DNA from 2 places in the Teichococcus aestuarii genome. Region 1 is predicted to be linked to the other one. Evidence: riboswitches for the same ligand, from Rfam matches in the RefSeq annotation. Region 1 holds a riboswitch; the other holds the start of a gene.
What was found. A riboswitch is a leader RNA that binds a small molecule or an ion and turns the genes downstream of it on or off. The one in region 1 is predicted to bind thiamine pyrophosphate.
Positions count from the first base shown of each region.

Region 2: linked by a shared signal. The riboswitch ahead of ACFOY6_RS21510 (ABC transporter ATP-binding protein) and the one ahead of thiC (phosphomethylpyrimidine synthase ThiC) in region 1 are both predicted to bind thiamine pyrophosphate.

Region 1 is NZ_JBHSCH010000067.1:7,492-17,153, forward strand. Features, by position in the region: gene ACFOY6_RS19765 (metal-sensing transcriptional repressor) at 1-150, shown strand, start outside; gene ACFOY6_RS19770 (nickel/cobalt efflux transporter) at 161-1,321, shown strand; gene ACFOY6_RS19775 (YqaA family protein) at 1,349-1,789, shown strand; one part of gene ACFOY6_RS19780 (IS630 family transposase) at 1,818-2,416, opposite strand; one part of gene ACFOY6_RS19780 (IS630 family transposase) at 2,416-2,764, opposite strand; gene ACFOY6_RS19785 (chromate resistance protein ChrB domain-containing protein) at 2,979-3,812, shown strand; gene chrA (chromate efflux transporter) at 3,809-5,188, shown strand; gene thiC (phosphomethylpyrimidine synthase ThiC) at 5,855-7,684, opposite strand; TPP riboswitch at 7,788-7,905, opposite strand; gene ACFOY6_RS19800 (cold-shock protein) at 8,420-8,914, shown strand; gene ACFOY6_RS19805 (hypothetical protein) at 9,059-9,235, opposite strand; gene ACFOY6_RS19810 (hypothetical protein) at 9,398-9,662, opposite strand, start outside.
Region 2 is NZ_JBHSCH010000085.1:6,159-15,820, reverse strand. Features, by position in the region: gene ACFOY6_RS21525 (D-amino acid dehydrogenase) at 1-976, shown strand, start outside; gene ACFOY6_RS21520 (DUF192 domain-containing protein) at 1,028-1,510, opposite strand; gene ACFOY6_RS21515 (acetoin utilization protein AcuC) at 1,519-2,649, opposite strand; TPP riboswitch at 2,727-2,837, shown strand; gene ACFOY6_RS21510 (ABC transporter ATP-binding protein) at 2,832-3,563, shown strand; gene ACFOY6_RS21505 (ABC transporter permease) at 3,560-4,306, shown strand; gene ACFOY6_RS21500 (ABC transporter substrate-binding protein) at 4,315-5,328, shown strand; gene ACFOY6_RS21495 (hypothetical protein) at 5,416-6,237, shown strand; gene ACFOY6_RS21490 (MerR family transcriptional regulator) at 6,315-6,713, shown strand; gene ACFOY6_RS21485 (acyl-CoA dehydrogenase C-terminal domain-containing protein) at 6,729-8,519, shown strand; gene ACFOY6_RS21480 (long-chain-fatty-acid--CoA ligase) at 8,582-9,662, shown strand, end outside.

The DNA of each region.
Region 1 (9,662 bases):
CTCCACGCGGTCGAGGCGGCCATCGCCAACGCCAAGCGCACCCTGATCCACGACCACCTCGATCACTGCCTCGACGATGTCGTGGGCGCGGTGCCGCGGGCCGAGCGCGGCCCGATCGACGAGTTCAAGGCCATCACGAAGTATCTCTGAAGGCGCCCCCATGACTCCCTTCTCCGAACTGCTCGCCCAGGGATCTGCCCACGCCTGGCTCTTCATCCCCAGCGCCATCCTGCTGGGTGCCCTGCACGGGCTGGAGCCGGGGCATTCCAAGACCATGATGGCGGCCTTCATCGTCGCCGTCCGCGGTACCGTCACGCAGGCGGTGCTGCTCGGCATCGCCGCGACCTTCTCGCACACACTGGTGGTCTGGGGCATCGGCCTTGGAGGCTTGTATCTCTGGAAGGGTCTCGACGCCGAGACTGCGGAGCCGTACTTCCAGCTTGCCTCCGCCGTTGCGATCATCGCCATGGCCATCTGGATGCTGTGGCGAACCTGGCGGGACCAGAGGGCCAGCGGGGCCCATGGCCACTCGCATGATCATGGGCATGACCACGGACACCACCATGGGCATGACCACAGCCAAGGCGAAGAGGTGCGGCATATCGACACCGGCCATGGCGTCGTTGCCCTAGAAGTGTTCGAGGATGGCATTCCGCCGCGCTGGCGGCTGCGGTCGGAGCGCGGTCCGCACTGGTTGGCCGAGGACGTGACGGTGGAGACCCTTCGCCCGAACGGGCAGCGCGAGCGCTTCGGCTTTGTTGACCGCGGCGGCTACCTGGAGTCTACGACCGACATCCCGGAGCCTCATGAATTCACCGCCCGCCTGAGCCTGTCCCGCGGCAACCATGCCCACGACTACGAGGTGGTCTTCGCGGAACACGATGACGGTCACAAGCATGAGCCTCTGGCACCCGGCGCCTTCGCGACCACGGACGGCTACCAGGACGCGCACGAGCGCGCCCATGCCAGCGACATCCAGCGCCGGTTCGCCGGACGCGAGGTGACGACCTGGCAGATCGTGCTGTTCGGGCTGACAGGCGGGCTAGTGCCGTGCCCGGCCGCCGTTACGGTGCTGCTGATCTGTCTCCAGCTTCAGGAGTTCACCCTCGGCGCCGCGTTGGTGCTGTGCTTCAGCATCGGCCTTGCCGTCACGCTGGTGACGGTCGGCGTCATCGCCGCGACCGGCATGCGCCACGCGTCCCGCCGCTGGTCGGGCTTTGACACCTTCATGCGCCGGGCACCTTACGCCTCGGGCGTGCTCATCATCCTTGTGGGCTTTTATGTCGGCGCCGTCGCGCTGACGCAGATCGCGGCAGCCTGAGGAGGGCGCTTCGGTCCGGCCGGGGCGATGATAGAAGAATTCGCGGTCTATACAGGGCTGTTCATGGCCGCCTTCGCGGCCGCCACCGTCCTGCCGATGCAGTCCGAGGCCGCTTTGGTCGGCCTGCTCCTGACTGACGTCTACCCTCCCGTCATCCTGCTCGCTGTGGCCAGCGTGGCGAACACCGCCGGATCGGCCGTGAACTGGCTGCTGGGCAGGTCGGTGGAGCGCTATCGGCACCGCCGCTGGTTTCCGGTCAGTGACGCTACCCTGGAGCGTGCTCAAGGTTGGTACCAGCGCCACGGTCGGTGGTCACTGTTGCTGAGTTGGCTGCCCATCGTGGGAGATCCGCTAACGGTTGTCGCGGGCGTTATGCGCGAACCTTTCCCGGTGTTCCTCCTGCTGGTCGTGCTTGCAAAGACCGGCCGCTATGTTGCGCTAGCGGCGCTGACGCTGGGCTGGTTCTGACACTCAGGCGTGCTAGAGCGGTTTTCGATCAGGCTGCATCGTATCCGGCGGCGGCGAAGTAGTTGGCGCATTCGGTGGGCGTGAAGGTGTCGATGATCTGGCCGATGGTGCTCCAGAGGCCTTCTACGCTGCGCTCGGCGGCCTTGCGGAGGCTGGCCTTCAGCTTGGCGAAGGCGTTTTCGATGGGGTTGAACTCGGGGCTGTAGGGCGGGAGATAAAGCAGGCTTGCCCCGGCGGCTTCGATTGCAGGCCTGACGCCCGCACCCTTGTGGCTGCCCAGGTTGTCCATGATGACGATGTCACCGGGCGCCAGTTCGGGTACCAGCACCTGATCGACGTAGGCTTGGAAGGCGGCGCCGTTGATCGGCCCGTCGAGCACCATTGGCGCGATCATGCCGCTGTTGCGCAGCCCAGCAATGAAGGTCGTGGTCTTCCAGTGCCCGTGTGGGATTGCGGCCCGCAGCCGTTGGCCACGACGTGCTCGACCATGGGTGCGCGCCATCTTCGTCGACGCCCAGGTTTCATCAATGAACACCAGGCAGCCCGGTTCGAGATCGGGCTGGCCTTCGAACCAGTCCCAGCGCCGTTTCAGGATGTCCGGACGGTCCTGCTCCGCGGCATGCGCCGTCTTTTTTTGCGCGTGATCTGGCGCCGCTGAAAGAACCGCCAGATCGTCGTGATGCCTGCCGCCACACCGGCCCTGGCGAGCTCAGCCCGGATCTCCGTCAGCGCGATGTCAGACTTCCGCTCGACGAGCGCCAGGATTAGCGCTGCGTGGGCTTCGATGTGCGAGGACCGACGGTCGCCGCCCAGCGGTCCGGGTGCGACTGACCCCGCCTCCCGCGACAGAGCGCGCCAGCGGATTGCGCTGGAGGCACTCACCCCGAAGCGGGCTGCCGCCGCCCGGCAGGATGCTCCTGCCGCTATTGCCGCCACCACCCGCTCGCGCAGATCCACTGACAGCGCTTTCGACATGCCCGTCGCCCCTCCAATACCAGGGCAACTGAATCACCTTCCGCCCGGCGCCGGGATCACAAGCGATTCAGTCAGGCCGAAAACCGCTCTAGTCATCCTTGACAGACTACAGCGCCAATCATCATCCTGGCTGCAAGGGGATTTTCGCGATCACCCCGTGAGGCTTCGGCCGAAGCATCGCGTCCAAACATCCTGTTCCAGGAAGAGGACGCCCATGCCATCACCTGACACCATCACGCCATCCCAGTTGTCCCGGCTCATCGGCCTGCCCGATGCGCCGATGCTGCTCGATGTGCGAAGTGACGACGACCATGCCGCCGACCCGCGGTTGCTGCCTGCCTCGGTCAGGCGCGACTACCGCAATGTCATGTCCTGGGCCACCGAGTACACCGGAAAGCAAGTGGCTGTTGTCTGCCAGCGCGGCCTAAAGCTCAGCCATGGTGTGGCGGCCTGGCTCCGCCACTTCGGGGCGCGGGCCGAAGTCCTCGAGGGCGGCTTTGAAGCCTGGGTTAGCGAGGGCCACCTGCTTCTGCGTTCGGAGCACCTTCCGCTGCCCGCGACCGCAGGACGGACCGTCTGGGTCACCCGCGCCCGCCCAAAGGTCGACCGTGTGGCCTGCCCCTGGCTAATCCGCCGCTTTGTCGATCCTTCTGCGGCCTTCCTGTTCGTCGCCGCCTCGGAGGTTGGAGCTGTCGCCGAGCGCTTCGGCGCTACACCGTTCGATGTCGAGGGCGTGTTCTGGAGCCACCGCGGCCAGGAATGCACCTTCGACACCATGATCCAGGAGTTCGGGCTCGCCTCCGAGCCGCTGCTCCGGCTGTCCGCCATCGTGCGCGGTGCCGACACCGACCGGCTTGACCTGACGCCACAGTCGGCCGGTCTGCTGGCAGCATCATTGGGACTGTCTCGCATGCACCGTGACGACCTTGCCCAGTTGGAAGCCGCGATGGGCCTCTATGACGCCTTCTACCGGTGGAGCCGCGACGCTGTGGCCGAAACCCACAACTGGCCAGCGGCGCCGAGCGCTGTTGGGAGGACTGTTCCATGAACGATGCCGTCAAGCGGAAGGCACAGCAGTCTGCCCCTTTCGTCTCGCAGGGGCACCCGGTACTGCCATCCTTTGCTGAAGCTCTATGGGTCTGGCTGAAGATCGGCCTGCTATCCTTCGGGGGACCGGCGGGCCAAATCGCGCTGCTGCACCGGGAGGTGGTGGATGAGCGCCGCTGGGTGTCGGATGCCAAGTTTTTGCATGCGCTGAACTTCTGCACTCTACTGCCCGGGCCTGAGGCTCAGCAACTCGCCACCTATCTTGGTTGGCTGCTGCATGGCGTGCGCGGCGGGGTCGTGGCGGGGGTCCTCTTCGTCCTGCCGGGCATGGCTGTGATGCTTGGCCTCTCCATTCTCTACGCCACACTCGGTGAGGTGCCCGCCATCGCCGCGCTGTTCTTCGGCCTTAAATGTGCGGTGCTGGTGCTCGTGGTGGAGGCGTTGCTGCGGGTGGCGCGCCGCGCCCTGAAGACCCGGACGGCCTGGGCCCTGGCCGCCGCAGCTTTCGTGGCACTCTACGTTTTTGGCTTACCGTTTCCGGCCGTCGTGCTCGCGGCGGCACTGATCGGCTACTTCGTCCCAGGTGCCTTCTATGCCGCCAGTCACGGCAACGCCAAGAATGGCCCTCCAGCGCTACTGGACGCGGTGCTGGCAGCGGATCCTGGCCGTCCGGCCCGGCTGGCGGCCAGCGCCTGGCGCGCGGGCTGGGTCGCGATCGTGTTTTGGCTCGTTCCAGCAGCCGTGCTCATGGCGGCTGGATCCGGAGTCTTCGCTGACGTTGCTTGGTTCTTTTCCAAGATGGCGGTGGTTACTGTGGGCGGTGCCTACGCGGTGCTGGCCTATGTCGCGCAGGCGGCGGTGCAGGGCTACGGCTGGCTCACTGCCGACCAGATGCTGGTGGGCCTCGGTCTCGCCGAGACCACGCCTGGTCCTCTCATTCTGGTGCTCCAGTTCGTCGGGTTCCTGGCGGGCTATAGCCAGGGCGGGCTCGCCTGGGGCGTGTTGGCCTCGGTGCTGACGGTCTGGGTTACCTTCACGCCCTGCTTTGCCTTCATCTTTCTCGGCGCGCCCTATGTGGAGCGGCTGCACTCCAACCGAGCGCTGACCAGCGCCCTGGCGGCTGTGACGGCGGCCGTCGTGGGCGTAATCGCGAATCTGGCTCTTTGGTTTGGTCTGCGGGTGCTCTTTGCCGATGTACGTAGGATGGAAGTTGGACCGGCGACCCTGGACATGCCAGTACCGGGCAGCCTGGATCCCCTCGCCCTGGCGCTCGCGGCTCTGGCTGCTATCTGCCTGTTCCGTCTCAAGTTCGGCCTGCTGAAGACCCTTGGCGTCACGGCCACTGTGGGACTAATGGCGAAGCTCGCCCTTGGCTGAGGCTCATCAGGCTGCGGGTGGATGGTCTACTGGCCCAGGAACCGACCAAGCGCCTTACGCGGGTTGCGCGGAGTAGCTTCCCAGTATCCAATTTCGTGGCCTTGTTTATAGGTCCTCCAAAACCCGATAATCTTAGCGTCTCGCGTCAGCCGGGTCGTAAAGCGGCAGTTGCCACAGTGGCAGGCCAGAGCCGCCACGACCCAGCTCCGATATCCAGCTTTTTCAGGTTAGATGAAGACCAGAAGAAAGCCGGCCAGTCAGGCAATGTGCGCGGCGCGGCCGGCGCGGTGGCCGAAGGCCATCACGGCACCGCTCACGGCCACGCACAGGACGAGGGGCACGGACCATCCCCCAGACAAGTTGTGCAGCATCCTAGCGGCGGGCGGGGCCGCGGCCGCGACAAGGTAGCCGACGCTCCGCGCCATGCCCGACAGCGCGGCGGCTGATGAAGGCCAGACCGAGGATAGAGGTCGCGGCCGAGCCGAAGCCGGACATCACCGTCCACAGCAGAGCCCACCCGGGCAGCAGGAGAAGGCCCAGGAATGCTACTGTCGTGAACCTCGCCGCCATCATCGCTTCACGATCGAAGTCAACGACCGTTGTTGCGCTGGACAAAGCGGGTGACGGCGGGAAAGGCGAGCGGCCGGGCTTCCCCGCCGGATGGCCCTACCGCGTCTCTGCCAGCGGCACGTAGAGCTTGCCGCCCTCTCGGAACTTCTGCGCCATGGCTTCCATTCCTTCCTTCTGCGCCTCGGCGCGGATGTCGTGGGAGATGCGCATGGAGCAGAATTTAGGGCCGCACATGGAGCAGAAATGCGCGGTCTTGTGCGCCTCCTTTGGTAGCGTCTCGTCATGGAAGGACCGCGCCGTATCGGGGTCGAGGGAGAGGTTGAACTGGTCCTCCCACCGGAACTCGAAGCGCGCGCGGGACAGCGCATCATCGCGCAACCTCGCGGCCGGATGGCCCTTGGCGAGGTCCGCTGCATGGGCCGCAATCCGATAGGTGATAACGCCCGTCTTCACGTCGTTCCGGTCCGGCAAGCCGAGATGCTCCTTCGGCGTGACGTAGCAGAGCATGGCGCAACCGAACCAGCCGATCATGGCCGCACCAATACCCGAGGTGATGTGGTCATAGCCGGGGGCGATATCGGTCGTCAGCGGCCCGAGGGTATAGAAAGGCGCCTCGCCGCAGGTGGCAAGCTGCTTGTCCATATTGGCCTTGATCTTATGCATGGGCACGTGGCCCGGGCCCTCGATCATCACCTGGCAATCCTTTGCCCAGGCCACCTGCGTCAGCTCGCCCAGCGTCTCCAGCTCGGCGAACTGCGCGGCGTCGTTGGCATCGGCGATGGAGCCCGGGCGCAGTCCGTCGCCAAGCGAGAAGGACACGTCATAGGCGCGGCAGATCTCACAGATTTCCTCGAAATGCTCGTAGAGGAAGCTCTCGCGGTGATGGTGCAGGCACCACTTCGCCATGATGGAACCACCGCGCGAAACGATCCCCGTCACGCGGCTGGCTGTCAGCGGCACATGCGCAAGCCGCACTCCGGCATGGATGGTGAAGTAGTCCACCCCCTGCTCAGCCTGCTCGATCAGCGTGTCCCGGAATACCTCCCAGGTCAGATCCTCGGCGACGCCGCCCACCTTCTCCAGCGCCTGGTAGAGCGGCACGGTGCCGATGGGTACGGGCGCGTTGCGAAGGATCCAGTCGCGGATGTTGTGGATGTTGCGGCCGGTGGAAAGGTCCATCACCGTGTCTGCGCCCCAGCGGATCGCCCAGACCATCTTCTCCACCTCCTCGGCCATGGAGGAGGTGACGGCGGAATTGCCGATATTGGCGTTGATCTTCACCAGGAAGTTCCGGCCGATCGCCATCGGCTCCAGCTCCGGGTGGTTGATGTTGGCGGGGATGATGGCGCGGCCGCGCGCCACCTCATCCCGCACGAATTCGGGGGTCACGAAATCGGGGATGGCGGCGCCGAAATCCTCGCCGTCGCGCTCCAACGCCGCGCGAGCCTGGGCGCGGCCGAGGTTCTCGCGAATGGCGACGTATTCCATCTCCGGCGTGATGATGCCAGCGCGGGCATAGGCCAGCTGGGTAACCGCCTTGCCGCCCTTGGCCCGCAGCGGGCGATGGCGGATAGGGAAGCTCGGAGTGAGGCGGTCGGGGGAGACGAAGCCGTTGTCCTCAGGCTTCACCTCCCGCCCGTCATAGGCCTCGACATCGCCGCGCGCCTCAGACCAGGTCCTGCGATGGCGGGGCAGGCCGCGTTCGATGGCGATCTCGGCGGCGGGGTCGGTATAGGGGCCGGAGGCGTCATAGACCGTTACCGCAGGCTCACCCGCGCTCGGGTGAAGGGCAATCTCCCGCATCGGAACGCGGAGCTCCGGGTGCCGGATACCCGGCTTGAAAACCTTGGTGGAGGCCGGGAGCGGGCCGGTCGTGACGGTCGGCACACCAGATTCGGGGGGCCTGCTGATGGTTCGGGTCGACATGTGCCAAAGCTCCTTCGCATCCGCTACGGAGACCCAGCGCTGGCACGGAAAGATGGAGGACGCCCTACCCACGCAGGAACGTGGGGAAAGCCCCTTTTGAGGAGCCACGGCAGCCGCACCGTCCCTACGCCAGCATGAACTGGATCAGGTTCAACGGGTCACTGCGCTGCCAATGGCGAGCAGTATCTCAGCCCCTTGTCGGGACCCCCCAGGTGACAAGGGAAACTCGACCAGACGACGCCGGATTGTCAACAGGCCCTAGCTGGTGATGATCCGGGCGCGCTCACTACGCCCGAATTCTACTCATCTCTGACCTCAGCCGCAGGTGCTGCGACATGATAAGCATGGTTTATCGTGTCTAAAGCCGTGAGGTAGTTGATTGCCGCATTGCTGCGTCTCCGGACGTTCTTGACGTGACAGGCTACCGCAGGTCCACCGACCGACATCCAGGCCCGCATCAGTCAGGATGCTGCGGCTGGCTGATCCACTACCTCTCCAGCCCTTCGACGCAAGTCCATCGGCATCGATATCGTTAGCCAGACAGGCTATGATGAGACGATATCCGCTTCCTTGAGTTCACAGCCGAAAGTGCCTTCCGTGTCACCTCCCCGGAACGATCGCCAGCGGCCTTCCCGCCGCCGTGGCTTCGATGATGACGATTACTCCGGTCGTCCGAGCTTCCCTTCCCTACCAAGCTTTGGCGGCGGCTTTGCCACGCCCGAGCTGAGGGCCACGGTGAAGTGGTACAATGCCGAGAAGGGTTTCGGTTTCGTTGAACTGGCCGATGGATCGGGCGACGCCTTTCTCCATGCCAACACTCTGCAGGCTTCCGGCGTCCAGGCTGTCAGCCCCGGTGCGTCGATGCAGGTGCGGGTGGGACAGGGACAGAAAGGGCGGCAGGTCGACCAAGTTCTGTCCCTGGACGAAAGCACGGCCAGCCCTGTGGCGCCACAGCGTGACGCTTTCCACACCCGGCCGGCGCGGCCACGGGAAGCGCGGCGGACCGTTGATCTGAGTTCCGCGGTTGAGATGATGGGCACTGTGAAGTGGTACAATCCTGACAAGGGGTTTGGCTTCATCAGCCCGCAGGATGGCGGCAAGGACGTCTTCGTCCATGCGACGGCCCTGGAGCGAGCGGGCGCCTCCATGCTCCAGGAAGGCCAGGTCGTCCGCATGCAAGTGGTGCAGGGCTCTAAAGGTCCGGAAGTCGGCCTGCTTCAGATCGACTGATCCGGGCTGTGAGGACGGCACAGAATGGAGCCTCGCGCTCCGTTAAGGGCCGCCTCCTTTAAGTGGCGATAGCCACCGACGGTCCGTCTCCCGCCGCATTCACCCCGCTGAGTGCGGCCGAACGGGCGGCAGCTTGACCAGCCGCTAGCCTAACCGCTCCATCTGCTCCAGCACGCGGTCGGCTGCCTGCTCCGGCGCGGGGCAGGCAAGGGTCCACCCCAGCGGCCGGCCCTCCAGGCTGTAGCGCAGCGCGTAGCGGATGCTCTCCAGCACGGCGTCGCGGTCGGCGCCCTCGAGATCGTCCAGGTTGATGTCAGCCACGGCGCGTTGCGAGCCGGCAGCCTTTCCGTAGATCCTAAACCTTTGATCGTGTTTAAGACATAATTTGCGCTCGGAAAATTTTTAGAGGTGTCCAGCAAGCCCCCAACGGGAGGCCATCACCGTGAACGGAAACAGAACAAGAGATTTGGATATGGCGCTGCCTCAGCTTGCTCCGACGCTCGCCCATCCTACTGCCTTCAGCAGCCTCTTGAGCCTCTCTGCGCTTGCCGGCGGCGCGACACTGCCTTGCCAGAGCCCTTCACCCCCCTGGCCTTCTTCTAGTTTTTCATAGGAATCTGAGGCTGACCGGAGCTCGGTATCGCTTGGCTTGGTCCAGTCGGCAGGCGCCCGGAACAGGTAGGCGTTCGTCACCTGTACCCATCGGCCGTCTGCCACGGTGCCGCGCGGGATCCGCAGCAGGATGCCG
Region 2 (9,662 bases), on a different contig from region 1:
CAACTGCACCGAGAAGGCCTACCAGATCAACAAGTCCCGCATGGTGCGGGTGGCCGACTACAGCCGCATGGCGCTGGCCGATCTGCGCGCCGAGACGGGCATCGAATACGACCACCGCGAGCGCGGCACGCTGCAATTGTTCCGCACGCAGCAGCAGCTCGACCATGTGGGCGACGATCTGCGCGTGCTGCGGCAGTACGACGTGCCCTTCGAGGTGCTGGACGCGGCCGGCTGCGTGGCGGCCGAGCCGGCACTGGCGCGGGTGCAGCACAAATTCGTGGGCGGGCTGCGCCTGCCGCAGGACGAGACGGGCGACGCGCATCTCTTCACCCAGCGCCTCGCCGCGCTCTGCGCCGAGATGGGGGTCACCTTCCGCTATGGCGTGGGCATCGAGCGGCTGATGCTGGAGGGCGGCGACATCGGCGGCGTGGTGACGGATGCCGGCGTGCTGACGGCGGACCGCTACCTGCTGGCCCTGGGCAGCTACTCCCCCACCCTGCTGGCGCCGTTGGGGCTGAAGCTGCCGGTCTATCCGGTGAAGGGCTACTCCCTGACCCTGCCGGTGACGGACGCCACCGCTGCCCCCGTCTCCACGGTGATGGACGAGACCTACAAGATCGCCATCACGCGGCTTGGCGACCGCATCCGCGTCGGCGGCACGGCGGAGATCGCCGGCTACGACATGCGACTGCACGATGAGCGGCGCGAGACGCTGCTGCATTCGGTGATGGATCTCTACCCGCAGGGCGGCGACCCGGCGCGTGCCCTGTTCTGGTGCGGCCTGCGCCCGATGACGCCGGACGGCACGCCCGTGATCGGCCCGACGAAGTTCCCGAAGCTCTTCCTGAACACCGGCCATGGCACGCTGGGCTGGACCATGTCCTGCGGCAGCGCGCGTCTGGCGGCCGATCTGGTGACCGGCCAGCGCCCCAACATCGAGCACGAGGACCTGGCCCTCAGCCGCTACGCCGCCTGAGACTCGCAGAAAAAAGAAGGGGTCCAGGGGAATTCCTTCCCCTGGCCTTTTCTACTGCTCGAAGATCCGGTGTTCCACCTTGTCGCCCGGCCGCAGGTTGAGCCGTTCGGCGGTGCCGGCGGCCAGTTCCAGCGTGGCGCGCACCAGCCCGCGGCTGTCGATGGTGGCGAGGCTGAGCGGCACGGTGCGCTCGGCGATGCGGTGGATGCGCCCATCCTCGCGGATGAACACCATGTCGAGCGAGGTGATGGTGTTCTGCATCCACATGCTGCTCTCGCGCGGCACGCCCCAGTCGAACAGCATCCCCTCATCCGGCTTCACCGACGGGCGGAACATCAGCCCGACGCGCTGCTGCTCCGGCGAGACGGCCATCTCGACGCGGAACTCATGGCGCTTGCCGTCGCGGGTGATGATGGCGAGCGGCTCCATGGGCAGGCGGGGCTGCGGCCCGGTCTGGGCCAGGGCCGGGCGGGTGAAGGCGGGGCGGGTGAAGGCGGCGAGCCCGAGCAGGGCCAGCAGGGATCGGCGGCGCATGGCGCTCCTTATGCCACACCGGCCAAGGGTTCCGGCAGCCCCTCCAGCGTGGCGGCGGCGAGGTGGCGGATCTCGCCGCGCACCGGCCCCGGGCGGGGCGCGTCCTGCAGGGTGGTGAACCAGCCCTCGGGCGGGTTGCGGCCGGCGGCGCGGTGGAAGCTGAGCGCCCGCAGCACCGCCTCGGCCCCGGGCGGCAGGCGGGCGGGCGGGTCGCGCCCGTCCAGCACGCCCCACACCCCTGCCCAGCAGCGCGCGACGGACCACGGGTTGTAGCCCCCGCCCCCCAGCACGATGAGGCGCGGCGCCTGCCCCATCACCGCCCGCACCGCCTGCCAATGGGCGTTGTTGGAGAGGCTGAGCTTGGCCAGCGGGTCCTCTTCCAGCGCATCGGCGCCGCATTGCAGCATGATGGCCTGCGGGCGGAGGTGGCGGATCACCGGCATCACCGCATGGTGCAGCAGGTAGGCGAATTCCGTGTCGTTCAGCCCCTGCGGCACGGGGATGTTGCGGGCGTGCCCTCCGGCGCGGTCCTCCAGCAGGCCCGTGTACGGCCAGCGCCCCGCCTCGTGGATGGAGAGGGTGAAGACGCGCGGATCATCATGGAAGGCGTCCTGAACCCCGTCGCCGTGATGCGCGTCGATGTCGAGGTAGAGGATGTTGGTCAGGCCGAGGTCCAGCCAGGCGAGCAGGCCGAGCACCGCGTCGTTCAGGTAGCAGAAGCCGCTGGCACGGTCCGGCCGGCCGTGGTGGGTGCCGCCCCCTGGCACATGCACGGTGCCGCCCTGCGCGGTGAGGCGCGCGGCCAGCATGACACCGCCGGCCCCGGTCGCGGGGCGGCGGAACACCTCGCGATAGACCGGGTTGCCGCGCGCGCCGATGTGGTGGCGCTCGCGCGCTTCGGGCGGCACGTCCTGCGCCGCCTCGGCGGCCACCAGCGCCGCGATGTAGTCCGGGTGGTGGAAGCGGGCGAGCTGCTCCGGCGTGGCGCGCGGGCTGTCGATGTAGCGGGCCGGGTCCAGCCAGCCCAGCGCGCCGATCAGGTCCAGCGCCGTGGAGACGCGGGGGATGGCGAGCGGGTGCTTCGGCCCGTAGGTCGATTTGCGGTAGATCTCGGACCCGATCAGCAGCGGCGCTTCCATCGGCGCAGCATGTGGGGCGGCGCCCCGCTTCGCAAAGGGTCGGCTTGCGCCGCTGTCATCGCAGCGGCATAGAGTTGTCATCCTCCGGGGGGAGTCCGATTCGCGGGCTGAGAGGCAGGGATGGGCCCTGCGACCCCTAGAACCTGATCCGGGTCATGCCGGCGAAGGGATCGGTGATCGCAATGGCGCCCTCGCTTGGCGTGTCCCTGCCTGGAATCCGTCTCGGCGGCCGTGCCGTGCTCGGCCGGCTCACGCTCGATTTCGCCGGTGGCGAGGTCACGGCGCTGCTCGGCCCCTCCGGCGTCGGCAAATCCACCCTGCTGCGGCTGCTGGCCGGGTTGCTGCCGGCGCCCGAGGGCACCCGCATCGCCCCCGCCGATGGCCTGAAGCTGGCTGGCCGCATCGCCTGGATGGGCCAGCAGGACCTGCTGCTGCCCTGGCTGACGCTGGCGGAAAATGTCGGCCTCGGCGCCCGGCTGCGCGGGCAACGCCCCGATGCGGCGCGGGCGCGCGACCTGATCGCGGCGGTGGGGCTGGCGGGGCGCGAGCGCGCCCGCCCGGCCGAGCTTTCGGGCGGCATGCGGCAGCGCGCGGCGCTGGCCCGCACGCTGATGGAGGACCGCCCCTTCGTGCTGATGGACGAGCCCTTCTCGGCGGTGGACGCGCCGACCCGGCACCGCCTGCAATCCATGGCCGCCGAATTGCTCCAGGGACGCACCGTGCTGCTGGTGACGCACGACCCGCTGGAGGCGCTGCGCCTCGCCCACCGCGTGCTGGTGCTGCGCCCCGGCGCGGACGGCGCCGTGCCCGAGGACCACCCGATGCCCCCCTCGCCCCCGCTGCGCGCCGCGCACGACCCGGATGTGCTGGCCGCCCAGGCGGCGCTGCTCGAGCGGCTGGCGGAGGCGGCATGAGGCCGCTCATCGCCGCGATCGGCCTGCTGCTGGCCTGGGAAGGCTATGTGTGGTGGAGCGAGGTGCCCCCCTTCCTGCTGCCGGCGCCGACGCGCGTGGCCGCGGCGCTGGTGGCGCGGTGGGACATCCTGCTCGGCCATGCCGGCACCACCGCCACCGAGATCGTCCTCGGCCTGCTGCTCGGCACGCTGCTCGGCATGGGCACGGCGCTGCTGCTGGCAGCCTGGCGCGGCGCGCGGCGCTGGGTGCTGCCGCTGCTGATCGCCAGCCAAGCCATCCCGGTCTTCGCCATCGCGCCGCTGCTGGTGCTGTGGCTGGGCTATGGGCTGGCCAGCAAGGTGGCCATGGCCACGCTGATCATCTTCTTCCCCGTCGCCACCGCCTTCTATGACGGGCTGCGCCGCACCGAGCCGGGCTGGCTCGACCTCGCCGCCACCATGGGCGCCGGGCGCGCCGCGGTGCTGTGGCGCATCCGCGTGCCGGCGGCGCTGCCCGGCCTGGCCTCCGGCCTGCGCGTGGCCGCGGCCGTGGCGCCCATCGGCGCCGTGGTGGGCGAGTGGGTCGGCGCCTCGGCCGGGCTCGGCTACGTCATGCTGCAGGCCAATGGCCGCAGCCAGACGGACATGATGTTCGCGGCGCTCACCCTCCTGGCCGCCATGGCCATGGCGCTGTGGTTCGCCACCGACCGGCTGCTGCGGGCGCTGCTGCCCTGGCAGCCCGACCAGCTTTCCGAAGAAGCGTGAGGAAACCCATGACCCCGATCTCCCGCCGGGCGCTGCCGGCGCTCGCCGCCCTCGCCCTGCCCGCCGCCACCGCCGGGGCCGCCCAGGCCCAGTCACCGGCCCAGTCCCCGGCCCAGTCCCCGGCGCCCGCCGCCACCCCGGCCAAGCTCACCCTGCTGCTGGACTGGTTCGTCAACCCCGACCACGCGCCGATCATCGTGGCGCAGGAGGGCGGGCACTTCGCCCGCGCCGGGCTGGAGGTGCGGCTGGTGGCGCCGGCCGACCCGAACGACCCGCCCCGGCTGGTGGCGGCCAAGCAGGCCGATCTCGGCGTCTACTACCAGAAGAACCTGCACTTGGCGGTGGACCAGGGCCTGCCGCTGGCGCGCGTCGGCACGCTGGTGGCCACGCCCCTCTCCACCCTCTCCGTGCTGCGCGACGGCCCGGTGAAGCGGCTGGAGGACCTCAAGGGCAAGAAGGTCGGCTTCAGCACCGCCGGCTTCGAGGAAGTGGCGCTCGACACCATCCTCGGCACGGTGGGCCTCTCCTCGCGCGACGTGACGCTGGTCAACGTCAATTTCGGCCTGTCCTCGGCGCTGATGTCCGGGCAGGTGGATGCCATCCTGGGCGGCTTCCGCAATTTCGAGCTGCACCAGATGGAGATCGAGAAGCGCCCCGGCCGCGCCTTCTACCCCGAGCAGCACGGCATGCCGATCTATGACGAGCTGATCTACGTGGCGCACCGCGACCGGGTGAAGGACCCCGCGCTGCGCCGTTTCATGGACGCGCTGGAGGCCGCCACCACCTTCCTCGTCAACAACCCGGAGGAGAGCTGGACCATGTTCATCGCCGGCCAGCGGCGGGAGCTGGACAACGAGCTGAACCGCCGCGCCTTCAAGGACACGCTGAACCGCTTCTCCCTCGCCCCCGCGGCGCTGGACGCCAACCGCTACCAGCGCTTCGCCCGCTTCCTGGAGGGGCGGAAGATGATCCGCGCCGTGCCGCCGCTGGAGCAGTATGCGGTGGAGCTGCCGGTGGCCTGACGGCGTCATTACCGATCTAGGTATATATTCCTTTACTACGGTGCGGCCCTTTTGCTAGGAAAATAAGCCTTAGCGAAAGGGTTCGCCATGCTCTCCGCCGCGCAATTCCAGCAGCTTTTCCCCGAGGCGCCCGAGGCGCACCGCAGCGCCTTCCTCGCCTCCGCCACGGCGCTGTTCCACCAGGCCGGGCTGCACGCCCGGCCGGCGCGCTGCCATTTCTTCCTGGCCCAGCTCGGCCATGAATCGGAGGGGCTGCGCCGGGTGGAGGAGGATTTGTCCTATTCCGCCGCGCGGCTGATGCAGGTGTGGCCGGCGCGCTTCCCCACCCTGGCGGCCGCCACGCCCTGCGCGCGGAACCCCGAGGCGCTGGCCGAGCGCGTCTATGGCGGCCGCATGGGCAATGACCGGCAGGGCGATGGCTACCGCTACCGCGGGCGCGGCTATCTCCAGCTCACCGGGCGGGATGCGTACCGCGCCGTGGGCGCCCTTGCCGGCCTGCCGCTGGAGGCACAGCCCGAGCTGGCCGCCACGCCGCAGCACGCCCTGGCGGTGGCCTGCGGCGTCTGGGTCTGGAAGGCGCTGAACCCCTATTGCGACGCGGGGGACTTCACCGGCCTCAGCCGGCGCATCAATGGCGGGCTGGTGGGGTTGCAGGACCGCTTCGCCTGGCTGGCGCGCGCCCAGGCCTGCCTGCCCTGGCCGGGGCTGGAGCAGGTGCGCGCCGTGCAGCGCCTGCTCCGCGCGCGCGGCCTGTATGACGGCTCGATCGACGGCATCCTCGGCCGCCGCAGCCTGGCCGGGCTGGCGGTGCTGCGCGCCGAGGCCGGGCTGCCGCCGGGCGGGCTGGATGGCGCGGTGCTGGCCCTGCTGCCGGCCGGGGATGGCGCCGCGCCGGCACGCGCCGCCTGAGCGGCCCCACACTCTCAAGTTGACTTTAGCCCGGCCGCCATGCGCTGATTTCGCCCGACAGGGAGGAAGAAACAGGCGTGGCCGACCGGGCGAAGCTCTGGTCCGTCTCCGCGCTGGCGCGCGAGTTCGGGCTCACCGCGCAGGCGCTGCGCTTCTACGAGGCGCGCGGCCTGCTGCACCCCCGCCGGCAGGACGGGGCGCGGGTCTATGACTACCGCGACCATGCCCGGCTGCGGCTGATCCAGAAGTTCCGCCACCTTGGCTTCTCCCTGGAGCAGATCGGCGAGTACCTGGCGCAGTACCGCGCCGGTCGGCCGAATGCCGCGCAGTTCCGCCTGGGCCTCGCCCGCATCGAGGCGCGGCTGGCCGATTTGCGGCAGATGCGCCGCGAGCTGGACGAGACCATCACCGAGCTGGAAGCGATGCGGGAGGATGCGCAGGCGCGCCTCCGCTGCGCCTGCCACGACGCTGCCTGAGGGAGACCGCCACGCATGCCCGCCTACCACCCGCCCACCGAGGAGATGCTGGCGCTGCTGGAGGAGGTGCTGCAGGCCGGCCCCGCCCTGGCCGCGCTCCCCCCCCTTTCACCGGATGGCGCCGAGGGCGACCCCCTGCCCCTGTTGCGCGACGTGCTCGAGGAGGCGGGGCGCTTCGCCGCCGGAGCGCTGGCCCCGCTCAACCGGAGCGGCGACGAGGAGGGCTGCCGGCTGGAGAACGGCGTGGTGCGCGTGCCGCAGGGCTTCACGGAGGCCTATGCCGCCTTTGTCGCGGGCGGCTGGGGCGGGCTGTCCCAGGCGCCGGAATGGGGCGGCCAGGGACTGCCGCGCGCCGCGCAGATCCTGCTCGACGAGATGATGGCCTCCGCAAACTTCTCTTTCGGCCTCTTCCCCGGCCTGACGCGCGGCGCGGTGGAGGCGATCGAGCGCCACGCCTCGGAGGACCTCAAGGCGCGCTACCTGCCGAAGCTGGTCTCGGGCGAATGGTGCGGCGCCATGGCGCTGACCGAGCCGCAGGCGGGCACCGATCTCGGCCTGCTGCGCACCCGCGCCGAGCCGCAGCCCGATGGATCGCTGCGCGTCACCGGCGGCAAGATCTTCATCACCGCCGGGGACCACGAGATGGCGGAGAACATCGTCCATCTCGTGCTGGCGCGGCTGCCGGATGCGCCGCCCGGCGTGCGCGGCATCAGCCTGGTGCTGGTGCCGAAATACCTGCCCGACGCGGAAGGCCGGCCCGGCGCGCGCAACGCCATGTCGGTCGGCGCGCTGGAGCGCAAGATGGGCATCCACGCCTCGCCGACCTGCGTCATGAACTATGACGGCGCAACGGGCTGGCTGGTCGGCGCGCCGCACCGGGGGCTGGCGGCGATGTTCACCATGATGAACGCCGAGCGCCTCTTCGTCGGCATCCAGGGGCTGGGCATCGCCGAGGCCGCCTATCAGGGCGCGGTGGCCTATGCGCGGGAGCGCCGCCAGGGCCGCGCCGCCGGCGAGAAGGGCGAGGCGGCGCAGCCGATCCTGGTCCACCCCGACGTGAAGCGGATGCTGCTCACCATCCGCGCCTTCACCGGCGCCGGGCGCGCGCTGGCGCTGTGGGTGGCGCTGCGGATGGAGGAGGCCGCCCGCCACCCGGACCCCGCCGCGCGCGCCGAGGCGGAGGGGCATGTCGCGCTGCTCACCCCTGTCATCAAGGCGGCCTTCACCGATCTCGGCTTCGAGGCGGCGGTGCTCGGGCAGCAGGTGCTGGGCGGGCATGGCTATGTGCGCGAATGGGGCATGGAACAGCTCGTGCGCGATGCCCGCATCGCGCAGATCTACGAGGGCACCAACGGCGTGCAGGCCATGGACCTCGCGGGCCGCAAGCTCTCGGTGGAGGACGGCGCGCTGCCCGCCCGCTTCTTCGCGCTGGTGCGGGCCGAGATCGAGGCCGCTGGCGGCACCCCCGGCGCCGAGGCCTACACCGCGCCGCTGGCCGCCGCGCTGAAGCGGCTGGAGGCCGCCACGGCCCGCCTCACCCGCCGCGCCGCCGCCAACCCGGCCGAGACCGGCGCCGCGGCTTCCGACTATCTGCGGCTCTTCGCGCTGGTCGCGCTGGGCTGGATGTGGGCGCGCATGGCGCTGGCCGCGCTGCGGGCCGGGGGGGCCGCCACGCCGCGCCAGCGCGCCTGGCGGGATGTGGCGGGCTTCTTCATGGCCCGCCTCCTGCCGCAGAGCGTGGCGCTCGACATCGCTTTGGCCGAGGGCGCCGCGCCGCTGCTCGCCCTGCCCGAGGAGGCCTACTGACCGCGCCGACCGCCTCCGCCGCCACTGCCCGACAATCAAGAAAATCCCAGGGAGGAAACACGATGCGAGGGCTGATGATGGACGTGCCGCTGCTGGTACCATCCCTGCTGCGCCACGCCGCGGAGTTCCACGCCGACACCGAGATCGTCTCGCGCACCGTCGAGGGATCCATCCACCGCACCACCTATGCGGAAACCCAGGCCCGGGTGCAGCGCCTGGCCAACGCGCTGGTGGCACTGGGGCTGGGCGCGGGAGACCGCGTCGGCACCCTGGCCTGGAACGGCTACCGGCACCTGGAGATCTACTACGCCACGGCCGGCGCCGGCATGGTCTGCCACACCATCAACCCGCGCCTCTTCCCCGAGCAGATCGCCGGCATCATCGACCATGCGGAGGATTCCATCCTTTGCGCCGACCTCACCTTCCTGCCGCTGCTGCAGGGGCTGGCCGGCCGGCTCGGCACGGTGCGCGCCATCGTGGTGATGACGGACGCCGCCCACATGCCGCCCCAGGCCGAGGGCCTGCCGCCCTTCCTCTGCTACGAGGCGCTGCTGGCCGGCCAGCCGGCCGAATTCGACTGGCCGGCGCTGGACGAGAACGAGGCCTGCGGCCTCTGCTACACCTCCGGCACCACGGGCGCGCCGAAGGGCGTGCTCTACAGCCACCGCGCCACGGTGCTGCATGCCATGGCCTCGGCGATGCCGGATGTCTTCGCCATCGGCGCCGCCTCGGTGGTGATGCCGGTGGTGCCGATGTTCCACGTCAATGCCTGGGGCATCCCCTATGCCGCGCCGATGGTGGGGGCCAAGCTGGTGCTGCCCGGCCCTAAGCTGGACGGCGCCAGCCTGCACGAGCTGATCACCGCCGAGGGCGTCACCTTCTCCGCCGGCGTGCCCACCGTCTGGATGGCGATGCTGGACTGGATGGCGGCGAATGGCCGCGATGCCGGCCCGATGAAGCGCGTGGCGATCGGCGGCTCCGCCTGCCCGGCGGTGATGATCGAGCGCTTCGAGGCGATGGGCGTCTCCGTGCTGCATGCCTGGGGCATGACCGAGACCAGCCCGATCGGCCTCGCCGCCTCGCCCAAGGCGAAGCACCAGGGCGCCACGCCGGCGCAGCGCCTGGCGCTCTCCAGCAAGCAGG